DNA from 4 places in the Pseudoalteromonas sp. SCSIO 43088 genome. Region 1 is predicted to be linked to each of the others. Evidence: predicted binding sites of a transcription regulator. Region 1 holds the regulator's gene; each other region holds the start of a gene.
What was found. The regulator sigma-54, encoded in region 1, starts transcription at its own class of promoters, with help from an activator protein. The targets are predictions, from matches to a motif close to GTTGGCACGNNNNTNGNNT.
Positions count from the first base shown of each region.

Region 2: the regulator sigma-54 is predicted to act here: its motif matches at 1,335-1,353, upstream of J8Z28_RS13895 (EF-hand domain-containing protein).
Region 3: the regulator sigma-54 is predicted to act here: its motif matches at 1,138-1,156, upstream of J8Z28_RS00350 (YggN family protein).
Region 4: the regulator sigma-54 is predicted to act here: its motif matches at 3,103-3,121, upstream of J8Z28_RS00080 (EF-hand domain-containing protein).

Region 1 covers NZ_CP072675.1:3,341,215-3,346,135, forward strand. Annotated here, with positions in the region: gene J8Z28_RS15385 (KpsF/GutQ family sugar-phosphate isomerase) at 1-273, shown strand, start outside; gene kdsC (3-deoxy-manno-octulosonate-8-phosphatase KdsC) at 277-828, shown strand; gene lptC (LPS export ABC transporter periplasmic protein LptC) at 825-1,379, shown strand; gene lptA (lipopolysaccharide transport periplasmic protein LptA) at 1,369-1,890, shown strand; gene lptB (LPS export ABC transporter ATP-binding protein) at 1,887-2,612, shown strand; gene J8Z28_RS15410 (RNA polymerase factor sigma-54) at 2,720-4,216, shown strand; gene hpf (ribosome hibernation promoting factor) at 4,244-4,531, shown strand; gene ptsN (PTS IIA-like nitrogen regulatory protein PtsN) at 4,535-4,921, shown strand, end outside.
Region 2 covers NZ_CP072675.1:3,009,155-3,014,075, reverse strand. Annotated here, with positions in the region: gene J8Z28_RS13915 (amidohydrolase) at 1-168, opposite strand, end outside; gene J8Z28_RS13910 (EF-hand domain-containing protein) at 262-495, opposite strand; gene J8Z28_RS13905 (EF-hand domain-containing protein) at 500-733, opposite strand; gene J8Z28_RS13900 (PLC family EF-hand domain-containing protein) at 837-1,064, opposite strand; gene J8Z28_RS13895 (EF-hand domain-containing protein) at 1,074-1,301, opposite strand; gene J8Z28_RS13890 (HAMP domain-containing sensor histidine kinase) at 1,614-3,071, shown strand; gene J8Z28_RS13885 (hypothetical protein) at 3,073-3,600, shown strand; gene J8Z28_RS13880 (sigma 54-interacting transcriptional regulator) at 3,603-4,921, shown strand, end outside.
Region 3 covers NZ_CP072675.1:61,488-66,408, reverse strand. Annotated here, with positions in the region: gene J8Z28_RS00360 (glutathione peroxidase) at 77-559, shown strand; gene J8Z28_RS00355 (PA3496 family putative envelope integrity protein) at 612-800, opposite strand; gene J8Z28_RS00350 (YggN family protein) at 1,192-1,992, shown strand; gene J8Z28_RS00345 (aminotransferase-like domain-containing protein) at 2,055-3,497, opposite strand; gene J8Z28_RS00340 (DMT family transporter) at 3,599-4,528, shown strand; gene J8Z28_RS00335 (diacylglycerol/lipid kinase family protein) at 4,582-4,921, opposite strand, start outside.
Region 4 covers NZ_CP072675.1:18,788-23,708, reverse strand. Annotated here, with positions in the region: gene rsmB (16S rRNA (cytosine(967)-C(5))-methyltransferase RsmB) at 1-398, shown strand, start outside; gene trkA (Trk system potassium transporter TrkA) at 411-1,787, shown strand; gene J8Z28_RS00095 (EF-hand domain-containing protein) at 1,870-2,088, opposite strand; gene J8Z28_RS00090 (EF-hand domain-containing protein) at 2,175-2,390, opposite strand; gene J8Z28_RS00085 (EF-hand domain-containing protein) at 2,531-2,743, opposite strand; gene J8Z28_RS00080 (EF-hand domain-containing protein) at 2,811-3,020, opposite strand; gene J8Z28_RS00075 (flagellar brake domain-containing protein) at 3,489-4,145, opposite strand; gene J8Z28_RS00070 (TrkH family potassium uptake protein) at 4,184-4,921, opposite strand, start outside.

The sequences.
Region 1 (4,921 bases):
ACCGCGGTGATTGGTGCAGATGAAAAGTTAGCCGGATTATTCACTGATGGTGACTTACGCCGTATTTTAGAGCAGCGCATCGATATCCATAATACGGCAATTAGCCAAGTAATGACCCGTTCATGTACAACTGCTCGCCCTGATATGCTTGCAGCTGAAGCTTTAAATATTATGGAACGTAAACGTATCAATGGTTTAATTGTGGTAGATCAAAGTAATACGCCAATTGGTGCCCTTAATATGCAAGACCTATTAAAAGCAGGAGTTCTTTAAGCAATGACATTCGCCGAGCTATACCAGCCTCTTAGCCCTGATGTGAGTCAGCGCGCACAAAAAGTAAAATTGCTAATCTGTGATATAGATGGCGTTTTTTCTGATGGCCGAATTTATATAGGTAATGATGGCGAAGAGCTTAAAGCATTTAATACTAAAGATGGCTTTGGTATTAAAGCGCTCATTAATAGTGGCTTTGAAGTGGCAGTGATTACTGGCCGCCATTCACAAATAGTTCAGCAGCGAATGACTAGCCTAACAGTTCAGCACATTTATCAGGGACAAGAAGATAAGCTGATTGCTTATCAAGAGTTAAAAGATAAACTGGGGCTGACCGATGAACAAATTGCCTATATTGGTGATGATGGTCCAGACTTACCAGTAATGGAAAAAGTAGGGTTTGCTGTTGCTGTAAACGACGCACACCCACTGATTAAAAAGCTGGCTCATTACACCACATTATTACCAGGTGGCTTTGGAGCTGTGCGTGAATTAACTGATTTACTCATGTTAGAAAACGGTAAGCCGTTAACTAGCGATGGAACCAGCGCATGAATATAGCCCGTATTTTACTGAGTATTGTTTTTGTTTGTTGCATGGTGTGGTTATGGTACCCGTACTTTAACCAATCAACAGACACAATAACTAGTGAAGACGAGATCATCGCAACACCTGATTACACCGCAGTGGCGTTAAAGCAAACAGCGTATGACGAGCAAGGCAAAATTAGTCATAAAGTGGCTGCTGCTAAAATGGAGTTGTATCAACAATTAGGGTTTACCTTTTTTGAGCAACCTATTTTTACTATTTATGGCGACCAGCAGGTTTGGCAAGTAAAAGCCAAAGAAGCCACATTGTACGAAAACGATCAGCTGATTTTTGAAGGGGATGTAGTTGCTAAAAACTTAACCCATAACGGCATGATCGAAGATATAAAAGCAGAAAACATTAATGTCGACATTGATAAAATGACCATGTTTTCTAAGCAACCTGTGACACTAACAGGACCGAATTTAAAGATTACCGGTAAAGGCTTAAAAGCCGATTTAAAAACCGAAATTGTTGAGTTAACTAACCATACACGAACCATATACTATGACCAATAAACTGAAGAAATTACTCCTGATCCCAAGCTTATTGATTGCCTTTTCGGGCGCAGCTGCCGAGCAAACTGGCGCTCAAATTAGCATTAGCTCAGATCGCCAAGTAGGTAAACTAAAAGATGGCGTTGGCATATTTGAAGGTAACGTAGAGATCGTGCATGGTAATCGTCGTATTACCGCTGAACGCCTTGAAGCACACGGCGGTGACACCGAAGGTACAGTAGAGTTGATTATTGCCACAGGTAAGCCTGCTTACTTCGAAGAAAAGCAAGCTGATGGCACCGTAATGAGCGCTAGCGCAGAAGAAGTACGTTATGATGTTGCAAAACGCTTCTTAACCTTAAATGGTGAAGCTGAAGTTACTCAAGCAGGTCAAAAAGTAACAGCAAAAAGCATTACCTATGATATGGCACAGCAGCTGATCAGTGCTGAAAAAGACGAAAATTCAACAGATCGTGTACACACTATTTTAGTGCCTGTTGAAAATAAAAAAGATAATAAAGGCCAACCATGAGCACATTAAAAGCAGAGCTTTTAGCTAAAAGCTACAAAGGCCGCCAAGTGGTTAAAAATGTCGGTCTTGAAGTTGAAGCTGGCAGTATTGTTGGCTTGCTTGGTCCAAATGGCGCAGGTAAAACAACGACCTTCTATATGATTGTAGGCCTAGTACCTAGCGACAAAGGTAAAATCAGTATTGATGATAACGATATCACCCTTTTACCAATGCATAGCCGTGCGCGTTTAGGTATTGGCTATCTGCCACAAGAATCGTCAATTTTTCGAAAGTTGACGGTTTACCAAAACTTGATGGCCATTTTAGAAACTCGTAAAGATCTAAATAAAACCACCCGCGAAGAAACACTCAATAGCTTACTTGATGAGTTTAGTATTCAACACATTCGTGACAGCCAAGGTATGGCGCTGTCAGGTGGTGAGCGACGCCGTGTAGAAATTGCTCGCGCATTAGCCGCTAATCCTAAATTTATCCTTTTAGATGAGCCTTTTGCTGGTGTTGATCCAATTTCAGTGTTAGATATAAAGAAAATTATTGAGCACCTAAAAAATCGTGGTATCGGTGTACTAATTACTGACCATAATGTTCGAGAAACCCTTGATGTTTGTGAAAAAGCCTACATTGTTTCTCATGGGGAGCTAATTGCATCAGGCACACCTGAGCACGTATTAGCAGACCAAACTGTACGCGATGTATATCTAGGCGAGCAATTCAGGCTGTAACCATTACGCCAGCGACTAGAGCATCTGCTAGACTTATAACAATGACAATAAATCGATAACTGTGTTTATACAGGTATCGATAACTTAAAAAGGATTGTTAGGGATACATGAGGCAATCATTACAGCTGCGCATGGGCCAGCAACTTACAATGACTCCACAACTGCAACAAGCTATTCGTTTGTTGCAGCTCAGTACATTGGATCTCCAGCAAGAAATTCAAGAAGCGCTTGATAGTAATCCTCTACTTGAAGTGGAAGAAGCGGATTACAACGAAGAAAGCACCGGCAAGAATGAGCAAAAAGCTGAATCTGACGATGTACAAGTCAGCGCGTCTGCCGAAGAAGCACCTAGCGAGTACGAGCAAGAAAGTAGTGATGCTCTCAATAAAGACACCGTAAGCGATGACTTAGCAATGGATGTTACCTGGGATGAGTACATGAGTGCCGCCCCTTCAACATCGTCAGGGCCAATGCCTGAAGATGAATCTATCTATCAGGGAGCATCAACCGAAACCCTTCACGAATACCTGATGTGGCAATTGCAACTCACGCCATTTAGCCCTACTGATGAAGCGATTGCTGTGGCAATTGTAGAAGCTATCGATGACTCAGGTATTTTAACGGTAAGCTGTGAAGATATCGTCGAAAGCTTTAATCAAAATAACGATGAAGAAGAAATCGAACTTGATGAAGTCGAAGCGGTCTTAAAAAGAATTCAGTTATTTGATCCTGTGGGTATTGGCGCGCGCAGTTTACAAGAATGCCTGTGCATTCAGCTACGCCAATTCGATGCCGATACGCCATATTTAGCTGAAACTAAAATGGTTTTATCTGAGCATATCGAATTATTAGCGAGTCGCGACTATCGAACTTTGATGAAAAAGACTAAGCTTAAAGAAAATGAGCTTAAAGAAGTGATGACGCTTATTCACAGCTTAAATCCTAAGCCTGCGGATAGCATAGTACGCGAAGAATCTGAGTACGTTATACCTGATGTATCAGTGAAAAAAGTGAAAGGCCGCTGGGTAGTCGAGTTAAACCCAGATTGTATGCCAAAGATTAGAGTGAACAGCCAATATGCGGCGATGTCTCGCTCTGTTAAATCAAGTAGCGACAGCCAATTTATTCGCTCTCACTTACAAGAAGCAAAGTGGTTTATTAAGAGCTTAGAAAGCCGTAACGATACGCTATTAAAAGTGACCAACTGTATCGTTCAACAACAACAAGCTTTCTTTGAGCATGGCCCTGAGGCAATGAAGCCGATGGTGCTAAATGATGTTGCTGAAATGGTCGAAATGCATGAATCGACGATTTCACGGGTAACAACGCAAAAATATATGCATACCCCACGGGGTATTTTTGAGTTGAAATATTTCTTCTCAAGCCATGTCAGCACCGAAAATGGTGGTGAGTGTTCTTCTACAGCAATACGCGCTTTAATCAAGAAGTTAGTCGCTGCAGAAAACTCAGCTAAACCATTGAGTGATAGCAAAATTGCAGATATATTGGCTGAGCAAGGAATTAAAGTAGCTAGACGTACAATTGCAAAATATCGTGAGTCTCTAGCAATACCTCCGTCTAATCAGCGTAAGAGTCTGATTTAGACGTTTTACATAGAAGGAAAAATGCTTATGCAACTAAATTTAACTGGTCGTCATGTAGAAATCACAGATTCATTAAGAGACTATGTAAACACCAAGTTTGCGAAACTAGAAAGGCATTTTGACCATATTAATAATGTTCATGTCATTCTAGATGTAGAAAAATTAAGCCAAAAAGCAGAAGCAACTTTACATGTAAACGGAGGCGAATTGTTCGCTTCTACAGAACATCAAGATATGTACGCAGCCATTGACTCACTGATCGATAAACTTGATCGCCAAGTCATTAAACACAAAGAGAAATTAGCTCGACATTAAATTATGAAACTAAGTTCACTTACTAACCAGGACTGCAGCAAAGCTGCGGTCCTTTTTAATAGCAAAAAAAGAATTCTTGAATATATCAGCGAACTGGCCCACCAGCAGCTTCCTCATTTATCGCAACAAGATATCCTAGATGCTTTACTCAACCGAGAAAAACTAGGTAGCACCGGCATTGGCCGAGGTATTGCTATTCCACATGGCCGAATGAGCGGCGCAGATGAGCCTCATGCATTTGTGATAGTGAGTGAATCCCCTATTAATTTTGATGCAATTGATAATCGTCCAGTTGATATTTTTGTGGCACTCATCGTACCAGATGGTGACTGTCAGCTTCACCTAAAGACCTTATCAACAATTGCTGATAGACTTAAAGATAAAGAATTT
Region 2 (4,921 bases), 330 kb from region 1:
TGAGTCATTGCCTGTTTTTACGACTTTACCGTCTTTAAAAACCAGTGCAGAAAAGTGTTGGGTTTCGCCTTTGTAGGTAGGCGTGTAGCCATTTATATTATAAATAACAGTGGTGTTGGCAAAGCAGCTAAGTGAAGCTGTTGCTAGTAAGCTGATGATGAGTTTCATAATCTTCTAATAGTTTTTATTGATTTATGAAAACAGTATCAGAGTTGCAGTAAACTGCAACTCAGCAGCAAGTAAATAGTTAATTGTAACGCTTTATTTGCTTGCGTAGACCTTAAATTCACTAAGCGATAATTTATTATCTTTATCGCTGTCGTAGTTTTTGAAACGTGACCACAGAGCAGGGTCTCTCGCTGACTCTGAACGAGTCAGGTAACCATCGTCATTACGATCAAGTTGTTTAAATTTTTCACCAATACTATCTGCAGCAAAACTTATTGTGCTAAATACACCACATAAAATTAGGCTGGCAAAGGTTAATTTTGACATTATTTTAACTCTTGTTTGTTAAATAGTGTTTAAATTCAAGGAGCGAGATTTGTTGATCTTTATCTGTATCCCACTGTGCTATGCGTTTTTGCAAGTGCGGTTGAGAAGACAGTTCCTGCACAGATAAAAAACCATTTTTATCTTTATCAAGGTGATCAAATCTCTGTTTTACATCCAATGCTAAGCTATTGAAGCTTATAGTAATTAAGGTACATGAAGCAAGCCAGAAAATTCTCATAATTACTCTCCTTTATAAATAAAAGCGCTTGCCATAATTTAACTCCCAAAATTTAAATCCGTTTACACATTCCCTCTGGGATTATGGCAAGCACTTTAAGCCGTTAAGGTTTAAATTTTTCAAACTCTTGTTCAGACAGAACCTGATCGCCGTTTTCATCCAGATCGGCAAATTGCTTAAGTAGGTTATCGTGTTTGGTTGCTTCAGTTAATGAAATCTCGCCGTCGGCGTTTGTATCAAATTTAGCAAATCGAACATCCATTTGTGATGCTAAAACGGTGGCGCTGATAACTAAAAACATTAGCGAGAATGCAGCTAATAGTTGTTTCATTACAATCTCCTATTGAATAAACGACTGAAACTCAGAAAATGAAATTTGGCCATCTTGGTTACTATCAATTTGCGTAAAGTTGCCATGTAATAATGCATCTTCAGATGCTTCTGCTTCACTCAAAAAACCATTACTGTCTTTATCGAGTTCGTTAAACGTTGTTTGCAAATCAAGTGCATAACTACTTAACGAGATGAGACTTATAAGCAGGGTGGCTGCCAAGGCCGTTACTTTCATTTTGTGTCCTAAATAACTAATTTGCTTAGTACTAATCAAAATCAGTGCCAATTTTAAAAGTTCTTAATTATCAATTAGTTATTAATTTTATGTGGTTTTGAATGCGAAATAGTTACAGGGTATTGTGTCTTTTTTGCAACGATTTTCAGGTGTTAAAAGTTTATTCTTATTATTTCAATTAGTTAGCATGTTGCCAAATAGCAACTTTGTATCGGTTTTTGGGTAAAAATCAGCACTTTTTAAGGTCGGATTCAGCGAGTGTCTAAGTTTGTTCACTAATAATCTGCATCTGCAATTATGTTGAGAGTGAATATGCAAAATACAGTAGCGATAAAAATAAAACAGTTACTCAATTGGCGACCTAGTCTTATTGGCCAGTTCGTCTGTAGCATTTTGCTGTCTTTACTACCGTTATCTTTGGTGGTGATTTTATTTTTAAATGCGCTTAATAAGCAGCTTGCGGTGACTCAAGAAATCGTCGGTGACAATTACGAAATTACCAAAGCATTTAACAACCTCAAACAAGACTTAAATAGCCTTGAACGAGCAACTCGACAAAACTGGGTGCTCAAAAGTGAATCCCTCGATAGCTTGATTGCCAACAAGTGGCAATCGTCACTGCAAAGTGTCGATGAGCTCATTTTCTTAAGCCCAACCGCTGATTATGTCTCGCAGTGGCGGCAATTGGCTGAGGTATTACAATTTGCGCATCAATATTTATTAATAGAACAAAAGCAAGATGGTGAGCTGTTTGCACCCGCTAGTAAGCTTATCAGTGAGCAAACAAATTGGCTCAAAGAGCAAAATGAATTACGCATCACAAAAAATCAGCAGCAATTAAAAGCACTTCAAGCTTCATTTATTAATTGGTTGGTTGCGTTAATTCCACTCACTTTATTGGTCGGGGGAGGGTTTCTTTGGCGGATCAGCGGACGGCTCAGAGAACTCACAAATGTAATTGATAAACTTGGACAAGGCCATTGGCAGCAAAAAATTCAAGTTCGAGGCTCGTCAGAGTTAGTTGAATTAGGTAATAAACTTGAGTGGGTTCAAGCGCAGTTACATATGCTTGAGCAGCAAAAAGATACGTTTTTACGCCATGTGACACATGAACTAAAAACGCCCCTTGCTTCGATGGTTGAAGGCACAGATTTACTTGCAGATGAAATTGTTGGCCCAATCAATAGCGAGCAACAAGCTGTCCTTGAGTTAATAACACAAAGTATGGTGCGACTCAGAGCCATGATTGAAAGCTTATTGAGTTACAACGCGATTCGAACGAGTAAGCAAAGCCTAAGCGAGCTTAACTTTAACTTGATGATGAATAAAATTGAGCGTCATTTTGAGCACCGATTATCAGCGCGTGATTTATCCATTACTTGGGTTAACGAGTTACCAAATAAAGCCTTGTTTATCTCAATTGAGCTACTTGAAATGGTGCTTATTCAGCTTACCTCAAATGCGCTGAAGTTTTCGCCGGAACACGAGTCAGTGACAATAAAAGCAAGCTTAAAACAGGGGCAGTTAATTTTGAGTGTCAGCGACTTAGGAGTAGGGATAGAAGATACTGAAAAAGCCGCTGTGTTTGGGGCTTTTTACCAAGGTAAGAATGCAAAACAACATACTGAAATGGGCAGCGGGCTTGGTTTAACCATAGTTAAAGAAACCGTTGAACAATTAAACGGTAAGCTCTCTATTACAGATAATGAGCCACAAGGGTGTGTATTTACAGCCATTTTACCAATTCAATTAACCCAAGGAGTTAACTGATATGGGCTTAGCGAATAAAGCCAGTTTTATGCTTGTTATAGGCACACTTTTTATAACAGGGTGCACGATCACGCAAAAGCATGTTGAGCCAGAGCAAGTAGAGCCGACAACAGGTGTGAAACCTCAAGGGCAACCTAATCCAAAGCCTCGGCCGAAAAGTGAGCCGTTATACCCGCCTACAAGTACAGTCATTGCTTGGCATGCTGCTAAGTGTGGTGGCTTTAAAGCAAGCTCTGATAAAGCAAATTATGTTGGTGAAAATGAGCTAAAGCGTCTGTTTGAGTCGATTTGTTTACTCGGGGCTTCTGAGCCAGAAAAAGCCCTTAATCGGCTTGAACAAAGTGACCATGCTTTTTATTGGCCAGATGATATTAAGCAGTATCTTTGGTTACAAAAGCAATATTTACAACAGAATTTAGCGGCAAAACAAGCTAAGCAAGCGCTAAGTGATGAAATGGAAAAAACCTTATCGTCGCTTGCGACTATCGAACAACAACTTCTGCTACGTGATGAGACCAAGGAGCAGTAACCATGAATGAAGTAACAAAACCACGGGTTTTATTAGTAGATGACGATGCGAGTTTATTAAAGTTACTAGCGATTAGAATTGAGTCAAAAGGCTATTTGGTAAGCACAGTTGAAAGTGGCATTGAGGCATTACAAACGTTAAAAAACCAAACCTATGATGCGGTGATCACTGACTTAAGAATGGATGAAATGGACGGCATGGCTCTACATCGCCAGTTACAAAGTCGTTATCCTTCAATGCCGGTGATTATGATGACAGCACATGGTTCGATACCTGATGCAGTGGAAGCGACGAAGCAAGGTATATTTGCATTTATTACCAAACCGGTTGATAAAGATGAGCTGTTCGACAGCCTTGCTAAAGCTATCGAGATCCATGGTGTACATGGTGATGAAACACCCACACAAACAAATATTGTCACCCGTAGCGGCGCGATGTTGCATCTACTTGAGCAAGTTAAATTGCTTGGTCCAACGCAAGTGAATGTGTTGATCTCAGGTGCCAGCGGCACAGGTAAAGAGCTGCTTGCACAAGCGATACATCAACACAGCCATGTTAGTGACGGGCCATTTGTGGCAATTAACTGCGGCGCTGTGCCGGGGGAGCTTTTAGAATCTGAATTGTTTGGGCATAAAAAAGGCGCGTTTACTGGCGCAGTCAAAGACCATCAAGGTTTGTTTCAACAAGCACAAGGTGGTACCCTTTTTCTATACGAAATTGGTGATATGCCGCTAAATTTACAGGTAAAACTACTGAGGGTTTTACAAGAGAAAACCATTCGCCCTGTGGGCTTTCAAGAAGAGATCCCAATTGATGTGCGGGTGGTGTCGGCGACTCATAAGAACCTCCCTGAGGCAATCAATAATCAGCAGTTCCGTGAAGATTTATATTACCGATTAAATGTGGTGAACTTAAAATTGCCTCCGCTTTGTGAACGCCGAGAAGATATTAGTTTGCTAGCACAGCATTTTGCAGGTCTAATTGCTAAACGTATGGGGCAAGAGCAAAAGCAGTTTGCCAATGATGCGATGCATGCTCTGATTCGCTATGACTGGCCGGGTAATATCCGTCAATTACAAAATGTGATAGAGCAGGTAGTAGCCCTTACACCTGGTAAAGTGATTGCTGCTCAGTTAGTTGAGAGTGCATTAAACAGTAATGTTAGTATTGCTGAGCCACTTTCGTTAAATGATGCAAAAAAAGAATTTGAGCGAGACTATTTAATTAATACGCTGAAAATGTCAGCGGGTAATGTTGCCGAAGCCGCAAAGCTTGCGAAACGTAATCGCTCAGATTTTTATAAATTAATTAAAAAGCACAA
Region 3 (4,921 bases), 610 kb from region 1:
GCTGATTAAAATTTACCCTTTTAGAAAAATGCCAAGCAAGTTAGAATCAATGCAACAATAATAAAAAGTTATCATTATGAGCGAATTTCACCAACTTTCTGCCACCAGCCTACAAGGCCAAACCGTTGACTTTTCTGATTTTGAAAACAAGGTTGTGCTTGTTGTAAATACCGCAAGTAAATGCGGTTTCACTCCACAATATGAAGGCTTACAAACACTGCATGAAAAGTATCATGAGCAAGGCTTAGTAATAATTGGTTTTCCATGTAACCAATTTGGAAAACAAGAACCAGGTGATGCAAAAGAAATTAAAGAAGGCTGCCTAATTAACTACGGCGTTAGCTTTTTAATGATGAGCAAAGTCGATGTGAATGGCGAACATGCTCACCCTGTTTTTAGATACCTAAAATCAGAATTACCGGGGTTTATCACCCGCAAAATAAAATGGAATTTCACCAAATTTTTAATTGGTAAAGATGGCAAGGCCATTAAGCGATATGCGCCACTGACAAAGCCTGAACAGCTCGAGTCAGACATCGCAGCTGCGCTGGACAAATAACAAAGCCTAAAAGCAATAAAGAGGCAAATTGCCTCTTTATCTAAATTTATGCTTAGTCGTTCAAGTACTCGTCAAAGTCGTCATCGCCTAAGTTTCTGCGCAAGCGTTTTTGTTCAAGATAGTCTTCCAACTTCTTCTTTACGCGTTGCTTTTTCTTGTCGTGTTGATTACGCCCGACCATTTCGTACTCGTCTTCAACAAAATCGTCATCTAGCGCGTCATAACTAAATGTCTTACCCACAACCCACTCCATAAAGTGTTTGAGACCAATTCTTGAGATTAAAATTTGCTCGATGAATTGGCAAAGATTAAAAAGCTCAGTAGTAATTTAGTATCTAAAAAACCACCAAAATAAAGCCATACACCCATGCTAAATAGGTCATATGTCAATATTGTGAATAAATAGCGCTAAATTTGATTTCTGAAAAGTGAGAGTTTTTTATCGTTTCGATAAAAGTCATTTATGCATGTGTATTTTTTAGTTAATTTGACTAAAAAATGGTTAAAAAGTTATTCCCCGCAATTTTTGAAAAAGCCTCAAAACACAGCAAGATTTTGAATTAATTGAATTTATAAATTTTGGCATTCAATTTGATTATGTATTTGTGTCATTTCAAACAGGAAAGAAAAAAATGAAAAAGTTATTGTTAGTAAGTTCTTTATTTATCGCTACCGGCGCAATGGCTCATAACGATAATGATACAAATATTTCATTCAGCGGTGAGCAGTGTGATGTTGAATTTATAAATGATGTACGCATTACACCAAGCGAGTTAGAAGTATACACAGCCGATAATCGCACTATGAAAATCATCGATCAACACACTTTATATATCGATGGTCAAAGCGTGTCGCTTGATGCTTCACAACAGCAAGCAATTGCAGATTACTCAGACAGCTTACGCAGCCAACTTCCTGAAGTAGCAAATATCGCACTTGATGGTGTAAAAATAGCTGGTGTAGCCATCGAAGAAGTATCAAATGCTTTCAATATTGATGGCCTAAGCGACATTTCAGAATTAATGGACGATATCAGCGTAGAAGTACAAAACGCTTTCTATCAGCAAGGTGCGTTCACCATGGGTCAGCAAAATTTCGAAAAATTTGGCCAAAACTTTGAAGACCAATTCGATGAGCAAATCGAATCGGCTGTCGAGTCAGCCATGATGCAATCGATGGGCAGTATTTTAGTGGCGCTAGGCTCTGAACTTTTAGGTTCAGGTGGCGACATGGATGAGTTTGAGCAACGTATGGAAAACATGGGCGCACAAATCGAAGCTCGTGTAGAAACACAGGCAGCTCAACTTGAAGAGCGTGCAGATGCGTTATGCGGCAGCTTTGCTGATATCGCTCATAAAGAGCAAGAGCTAGTGGTTCTAGTACCAGAGCTAAAAGAGTATCAACTATTTACTTTTAAACAGAACGCAGAGTAATGAATTAACATCCCTGAACCAAAACACTTGGTCCTTTCGCGCAGAGCTTGCTCTGCGCTTTTTTATTTTTTGGCCAGCACAGTCAGTTGCGATAACGTTTTAATCGCCTGCTCTAAGTTTTCAGACCAAGGCAAGCCATAACTTAAGCGAAAACAGCTACGGTACTTTTTACCCGCTGAGAATATCAAACCTGGAGTAATGCTGATCCCCGCCTCTAATGCCAAGTGGAATAACTTTACCGCATCATATTGGCTACCAAGGTCAACCCAGATAACACAGCCCCCTTGCGGGTTACTTATACGCGCACAACTTGGCATATATTGCTGCAGGCACCAAATCATACGTTCTTTATTGGTACTTAAGCGCTGTCTAAGCAAACGAATGTTACGGTCGTACTCACCGCTAGCTATAAACTCATACAAGGTCCACTGGTTTATAAGTGGCGCTGAGCAACTAAGCGCACGTTTGTGTCGCCTTGCTTGCTCTGCAAACTTACCGGCAATGATCCAACCAATGCGGTAACTAGGTGCGGCTGTTTTTGAAAACGACGCGCAGGTGATCACTAAGCCCTTTTTTGAATAAGCTTGTGCAGGAGTGGCACGCTTAGCTGTAAAATGTAAGTCGCCATAAACATCATCCTCAATAAGCACCACGTCACGCTGCTCTAAAAGTGCCACTAATTGCTCACGCTTGGCATCAGGCATAAAACTGCCAACAGGATTATTTAATGAGGTTGAAAACACACAGGCTTTTATATCATGCTCATCGAGTGCTTGAGCCAAATCATCTAGCCATATTCCTTCATCGGGGCATAGCGGTATTTCCAGTGCCTTTAAGCCTAAGCTTTCAATTAATTCGATAATGCCAAAATAACAAGGCGACTCGATAGCAATAACATCACCGGGTTTAGCGACACACTTAAGGGCAATCGCCAACGCTTCTTGAGCACCATTGGTGATCACTAATTCATCGCTATCAACCCCAATGCCAAAATCAAGATAGCGATGAATGAGTTGTTTTTTAAGTGGTGCAAAGCCATCCATCGGGCCGTAATTAATTGCCGATGCGCCCGCTAATGTCATTACTCGGCGCATTGTTCGTGCCAGTGCTTTATCTGTCGGTGCAGCGGCTACAGGGTTGGCGATACCAAATGGCACCACATTAGCTTTATGGATAGCGCTGTAGACTTGCTCAATCAAGCCTTGCTTATTGACTGTGGTCGGCTCTCGACTGAGCCTAACTCGCTTTGGTCGTGACTGATTTAACTGTGAAGACTTTAAAAAGTACCCTGACTTTTCTCTTGCTTCAATCAATCCTTGCCCTTCAAGTAATTGATACGCTTGTTTTACAGTAGGAATACTGATGTTGAGCTTGTCTGCCATTTTTCTGAGCGAAGGTAACTTTTCACCCGGTAATAACGAGCCTTGCAAGCAAAGATCTCTAACTAGCTGAATAACTTGTTGATATAAGAACTCACTGTTACTACGACTGATAACTTGTGACATAGCCCACCAAACTGTATAGGTTGCATTTCTAGTTTTCTGTATATGTTAAGTATACAGAAGAGGATTAAAATGAACATACTTTCAATTTTTGGGTACTAACTATGAAAAGCGCCGCTCTCTACCTTGCTACAGTACTGATCTGGGGATCGACTTGGCTAGCTATTGAGTTTCAACTAGGTGATGTCGCTGTTGAGGTCTCTTTATTTTACCGCTTTGCCATTGCAGCTATTTTAATGTGGGCCTTTGTGCTCATGAAAAAGCTACCTATGCATTATTCACTGCGTGATCACGGATTTTTTGCTTTATTAGCCTTATTTAACTTTGGTTTAAATTATTTAGTGCTGTATTGGGCGCAGAACTATCTCACCTCAGCAATGGCCTCAATAGCGTTTTCGATGTTGCTATTGATGAACATTATTAACACCCGCTTGTTCTTCGCAAAGCCAATTGCTAAACGAATTTACTTTGGGGCTCTACTTGGCGTAATGGGTATTGCCAGCTTATTTTGGCCACAAATTCAGCAATTCGACTTGAGTAACGGTGCGTTGGTCGGGTTACTACTTGCGCTATCTGGAACCTTTGTGGCTTCATTGGGGAATATGGTCAGTGTTCGAAATTCACAACGTAACATTGGCGTACTTCAAGGCAATGCCTGGGGTATGTTATACAGCGCTTTAGGTCTAGCTGCTTATGTTTTAGTAAGCGACGTTGAGCTCACGTTGAACGCCCCAAGTAGCTATTGGGTATCGCTTTTCTACTTAGCAGTGTTTGGCACCGTAATCGCATTTGCTTGTTACTTCGCGCTACTTAAAAACATCGGCCCTGAGCGCGCAAGCTATGTGATCGTGTTATTCCCACTGGTTGCAGTGGTGTTAAGTACTTTATTTGAAGGATTTGAATGGCAAGCGAATACCTTTATGGGATTTAGCTTGGTGTTATTCGGTAATGCTATCGTGCTGACTCCTACTCGACAAATTAAAGCATTTTTTGCTGCACGTAACCTACAGCAAAAAAGCTCCGTCCCCAGTTAGAAGTGACTATGTCGCCTCTAACACCAAGCGCCGGCAAATTTGCCGGCGCTTTTTTATGGCATATGAAAACGAAGTGCTTGTTTGTGTATCTTAATCTTAGCCGGAGTAAAACCAACAAGCTCACCATCGGCTTCTATAGCCAACCCTTTCGTGGTGACCTCTGCAGTTGTTAACTGGGTATATTCTAGCGCTTGCAAACCATGATGCTTTACGAGCAGTAAATACAAAAAGCTGATCAGGTTTTTCAACAAACCGCCAGCTGGCATGCAGTAGCAATCAAGCTGACCATCATTTAACTTTGCCCGAGGGGCAATCTTTAAGCCACCACCAAAGTAATGATGATTAGCAAAAATCGTCGCTAAATTACTGTAGCTGAGTGCTTTACCATTAAAC
Region 4 (4,921 bases), 570 kb from region 1:
AATGTGCCGATGCTTCACAACCTCACATCTGGTGGGATGAGCAGCAATTTGACCGTATTTTGCTTGATGTGCCTTGTTCAGCAACTGGCGTGATCCGTCGTCACCCTGATATTAAATGGTTACGTCGTGCATCTGATATTGAAGATCTGGCTAATTTACAAGGCGATATCTTAAATAGCATCTGGCCTCTACTTAAGCCTGGTGGTACGTTAGTTTATGCGACCTGCTCTGTATTACCGCAAGAGAACCAACAACAAGTTGCTAAGTTCCTTGCCAATAATCCAAGTGCTGAACACATACCTTTGCATGAAAACGACACCCCTACTTTACCTGGCCTGCAATTATTGCCTGGTGAAAGTGACGGTTTCTATTATGCAAAGCTAGTTAAAAAACACTAATAAGAACAAGCTATGAAAATAATCATACTCGGTGCCGGACAAGTTGGTGGCACACTGGCAGAAAACCTCGTAGGTGAGCAAAATGAGATCACCGTTGTCGATATCGACGGTAACCGTTTGCGTGAGCTACAAGATAAGTACGACTTACAAGGTGTTACTGGCCACAGTGCGCATCCCGATGTATTGCGTCGCGCAGGCGCAGAAGACGCCGATATGATTATTGCCGTAACCAGTTCAGATGAAGTGAACATGGTTGCTTGCCAGGTTGCTTATAGTATTTTTAACACGCCAACCAAAATTGCCCGTATTCGCTCAGAGCAATACTTAAAGTACCGTGAAAAGCTATTTCATAACGACGACTTACCTGTTGACCACTACATTGCTCCAGAAGCGCTGGTAACTAAGTATATTCGTCGCTTAATCGACTATCCGGGTGCTTTACAGGTATTACAATTTGCCGATGGCATGTTATCGCTAGTTGCGGTGAAAGCCTATTACGGTGGTTTGCTGGTGGGTTATGCACTTTCAGCCTTGAAAGAGCACATCCCGAATGTCGAAACCCGGGTAGCGGCTATTTATCGTCAAGGTAAAGCGATTAAACCGCTTGGCACAACGGTTATCGAAGCGGACGATGAAGTGTTCTTTATCGCTGCAACAAAGCATATTCGAGCAGTTATGAATGAGCTGCAAAAGCTCGAACGTTCATACAAAAAGATCATGATTGCTGGTGGTGGTAATATCGGTGCGGGCCTTGCGCGTTCACTTGAGAAAAACCACAGTGTGAAGCTGCTTGAGCGCAATAAAGAGCGCGCAGCACAGCTCTCTGAAATGCTTGATAACACCGTGGTATTTTGTGGCGATGCTTCTGATCAAGAACTGTTATCTGAAGAACATATTGAACAAGTGGATGTGTTCATCGCGGTTACTAACGACGATGAAGCAAACATTATGTCTGCGATGCTGGCAAAGCGTATGGGCGCACAAAAAACCATGGTGCTTATTCAGCGTGGCGCTTATGTAGACCTAGTTCAAGGTGGTGAGATTGATATTGCTATTTCACCTCAGCAAGCCACTATCTCGGCGCTGTTAACACACGTTCGCCGTGGTGACATTGTTAATGTTTATTCGTTACGTAAGGGCGCAGCAGAAGCCATTGAGGCTGTCGCTCATGGTGATGAGCATACTTCTAAAGTTGTTGGCCGAGCAATTGCTGATATCAAACTACCTGCTGGAACAACCATTGGTGCAATTGTGCGTAACGATGATGTACTGATTGCCCATGACGATACGGTTATTCAGTCGGGCGACCATGTAATCATGTTCTTGATTGATAAAAAGCACATTACAGTTGTTGAAAAGCTGTTCCAAGTAAGTGCTATCTTCTTGTAAAAAAGCTTATAAACGAAAAAAGCAGCCATGACAGCTGCTTTACGACTCTTGAAGTGAAAGTACCTAACTTTTCTAAAAGATTCTATTGAATTTGAGCGAACTCTTCTTTTGAAAGTTCGCCATTACCATCACTATCTAGCTCTGGAAATAACTTTTCAAGCTGCATATTTGCAGACGCTTCCTCTTTGCTGATCACACCATCACCGTCAGTATCGAATGTTGAAAAGCTTACGCCTTGTGCAAAGGCTGCTGATGACGTTGCTAGTGCTAAAATTGCGATTGTTGTGCTTAACTGTTTCATAATAACTACCTTAAATTTGAAAAGAGTGAAATCCGTTTCTGAGATCCCTGTTTAGTGGAAATTGGTATAACTACGTATTAATTCAGTTATTCGGCTTCAGAGAACTCAGCTTCTGTAAGAACGCCGTCGCCATTCACGTCTAATGTTTTAAACTGCGACATAATTTTTGCGTCAACGGCTGCTTCACTTTTGCTAACCACGCCGTTACCGTCTACGTCTAAGGTGTCAAAATCAGTTGCTGCAAAAGCTGCTGAAGAAGATGCAAGAGCGATTAAAGCTAATGTTTTGTTTACTGTTTTCATAATCATATTCCTTCAATTTTAAGAGTGTTAGCTGATCACACTTCCAGTGTTGTCCTTTGTCATGGATTCCCTTATCCATTTAGGCTGTCTTTGGCAGCTCAGAACTAATCAGCTAAATAAACTGGTTTTGCTTAATCACATTAAGCTTTTGAAAATTCTTGTTTCGATAACTCACCGTTACCGTCAGTGTCTAATTCACTGAATTTGCTCATTAGCTCTGCATCTACCGATGCTTCGCTTTGGCTGATAACACCATTGCCATCAACATCTAGAGTATCGAAATCACTCATCGCAAATGCTGCAGATGAAGATACAAGTGCCATAAGTGCTAGTGTTTTATTTACTGTGTTCATAATGTCATTCCTTCAAAATGTGCTGTCTTGAGTTAGAAGTCCTTTTCAGCGTGTCCTTACAATGAAATTAAGCTTTTGAGTACTCTTGTTTAGACAGCTCACCGTTGCCGTCTGTATCAAGCTCTTTAAATTGGCTCATTAACGTTTCGCTTACTGATGCTTCGCTTTTGCTGATAGCGCCATCGCCATTAACATCCAGTGTGTCAAAGTCAGCGGCAAACGCTGCTGATGAAGTTGCAAGAGCTACAAGTGCTAAAGTTTTGTGTAACGTTTTCATAATCACTATTCCTTCAATGTTGTCTCAACTGTGATAAAGGATATGTTCCTGAATCAGTTTTTCTCTGTGTTCGCTAAGACTATTTCAACTTCGATGCCAAAGTTAAAAAGAACAATAAAATCAGTGCATTAAATTAAAATATCGAGAATTAGGGGGAAATAACGCGATTTTTTTGTTGCTGTTTTGCAACAAGCTCGGTGGTTGGTTTTACGCTTCTTTTAAAATCAATAAGTTACCAAGATTAAAATGGAGACAATAGCGATTAACTCGGATTAGAAAACAGAAAAATTAGAAATTTGAAAATAAACTCTATCTGAACAACAAAACTTGAAGAAAAAAATCGAAATTAATTTAATTAATAACATATTGATTTAATTTGTTATTTTAATTTATTTATAAATTAATTTTAATATTTATAGGTTTAAATCGAGGAAAATAGCCATTTTGTTGCAAAATGGCGAATTGGTATTAGATATCCAACACAGAAAGGTCAATTAAGTGCTCTTTCATAAACGCTTTCATTTCATCTTCACTCGTATCAAGCTGTACACCGAACATAAAACCGCCTGCTCTTTTGCGCACGCTACATACTGTGCCATTAAACTCACGTTTACTAAGTGTGATTTGGCAGCTTTGCCCTTTAAAAGCGCTTAAGTCCTCCTTGCTATTAAGATCAAACTGCACGCCTGTGAGTGAAATATCTTTAATAAGCCCTGCCAGTTTTTGCTCTGCAATGACTAAGTTTGCAGGGAATAACGTAGGAATACGTGCTTCACTACGTAAGCTATAAAGCTGCACTTGCTTAGGAAACTCGAGAAAAATTAAACGGTGAGGATGCGATGCCAAGGCGCTTATTTGCTGACGAAAAGCAATTACTTGCCCACCACCCGCTTCAAGTACCGCGCGTATAACGACCATCACCCCATCTTTGATGAAATCACTACCATTTGCTAAACGCTTTGCTGATGGGTAATTGATAATGATGTACTGATCATTCATCAAACCAATAAATTCTGTTTTTACGCGTTTACTGTCGGTTGGTGTGGTAATTTCAACATCTACCAAGCTACCCGCAGGGATACAGGTTAGCTTTTCTAGATTACGTTGTTTTTGAGTTTTTGGCACAGTAATGCCTCCACTTCTAGATAATCACCTTACTATGGTTAGCCTCGCCAGAAGGTTGGCGTAAACAACACTAACAGGGTGAATATTTCTAAACGACCAAATACCATCGCAATAGTAAGTAGCCATTTTGCCGTATCAGAAATCGCTCCGTAATGAGCAGCGACTTCACCTAAACCTGGGCCTAAGTTATTTAAGCAAGCAGCTGTTGCTGAGAATGCACTGATGTTATCCATGCCGGTGCCCATCAGCGCCAACATAATAATGACGAACACTAACGCATACGCAGAGAAGAAGCCCCAAACAGCTTCTACAACTTTATCTGGAAGTGCTTTTCGGCCTAATTTAATTGAATAAATAGCTCTTGGGTGCACAAGACGATTGAGCTCACGAATACCTTGTAAGTAAAGTAAGAACACCCGCACTACCTTCATACCACCGCCGGTAGAGCCGGCACAGCCGCCAATAAAACTTGAGAAAATAAGTAAAATAGGTAAGAACAGTGGCCATGCTGAGAAGTTATCAGTCGCAAAGCCCGCGGTAGTACTCATTGATACCGCTTGGAACATAGCTTGGTCGAGAGTCTCATCACCATCGGCATAAATATTATTTGATGACAGCACAGTAAAGCAGACAATGACCAATGCTAATTGAATCAATAAGAACACTTTAAATTCAGGGTCGCGTAAATAAACACGAATATTGCGTGAAGCTACCGCCGCATAATGCAGCGAGAAGTTAATGGCTGCGATCAGCAAAAACACTACGCAAATAAAGTT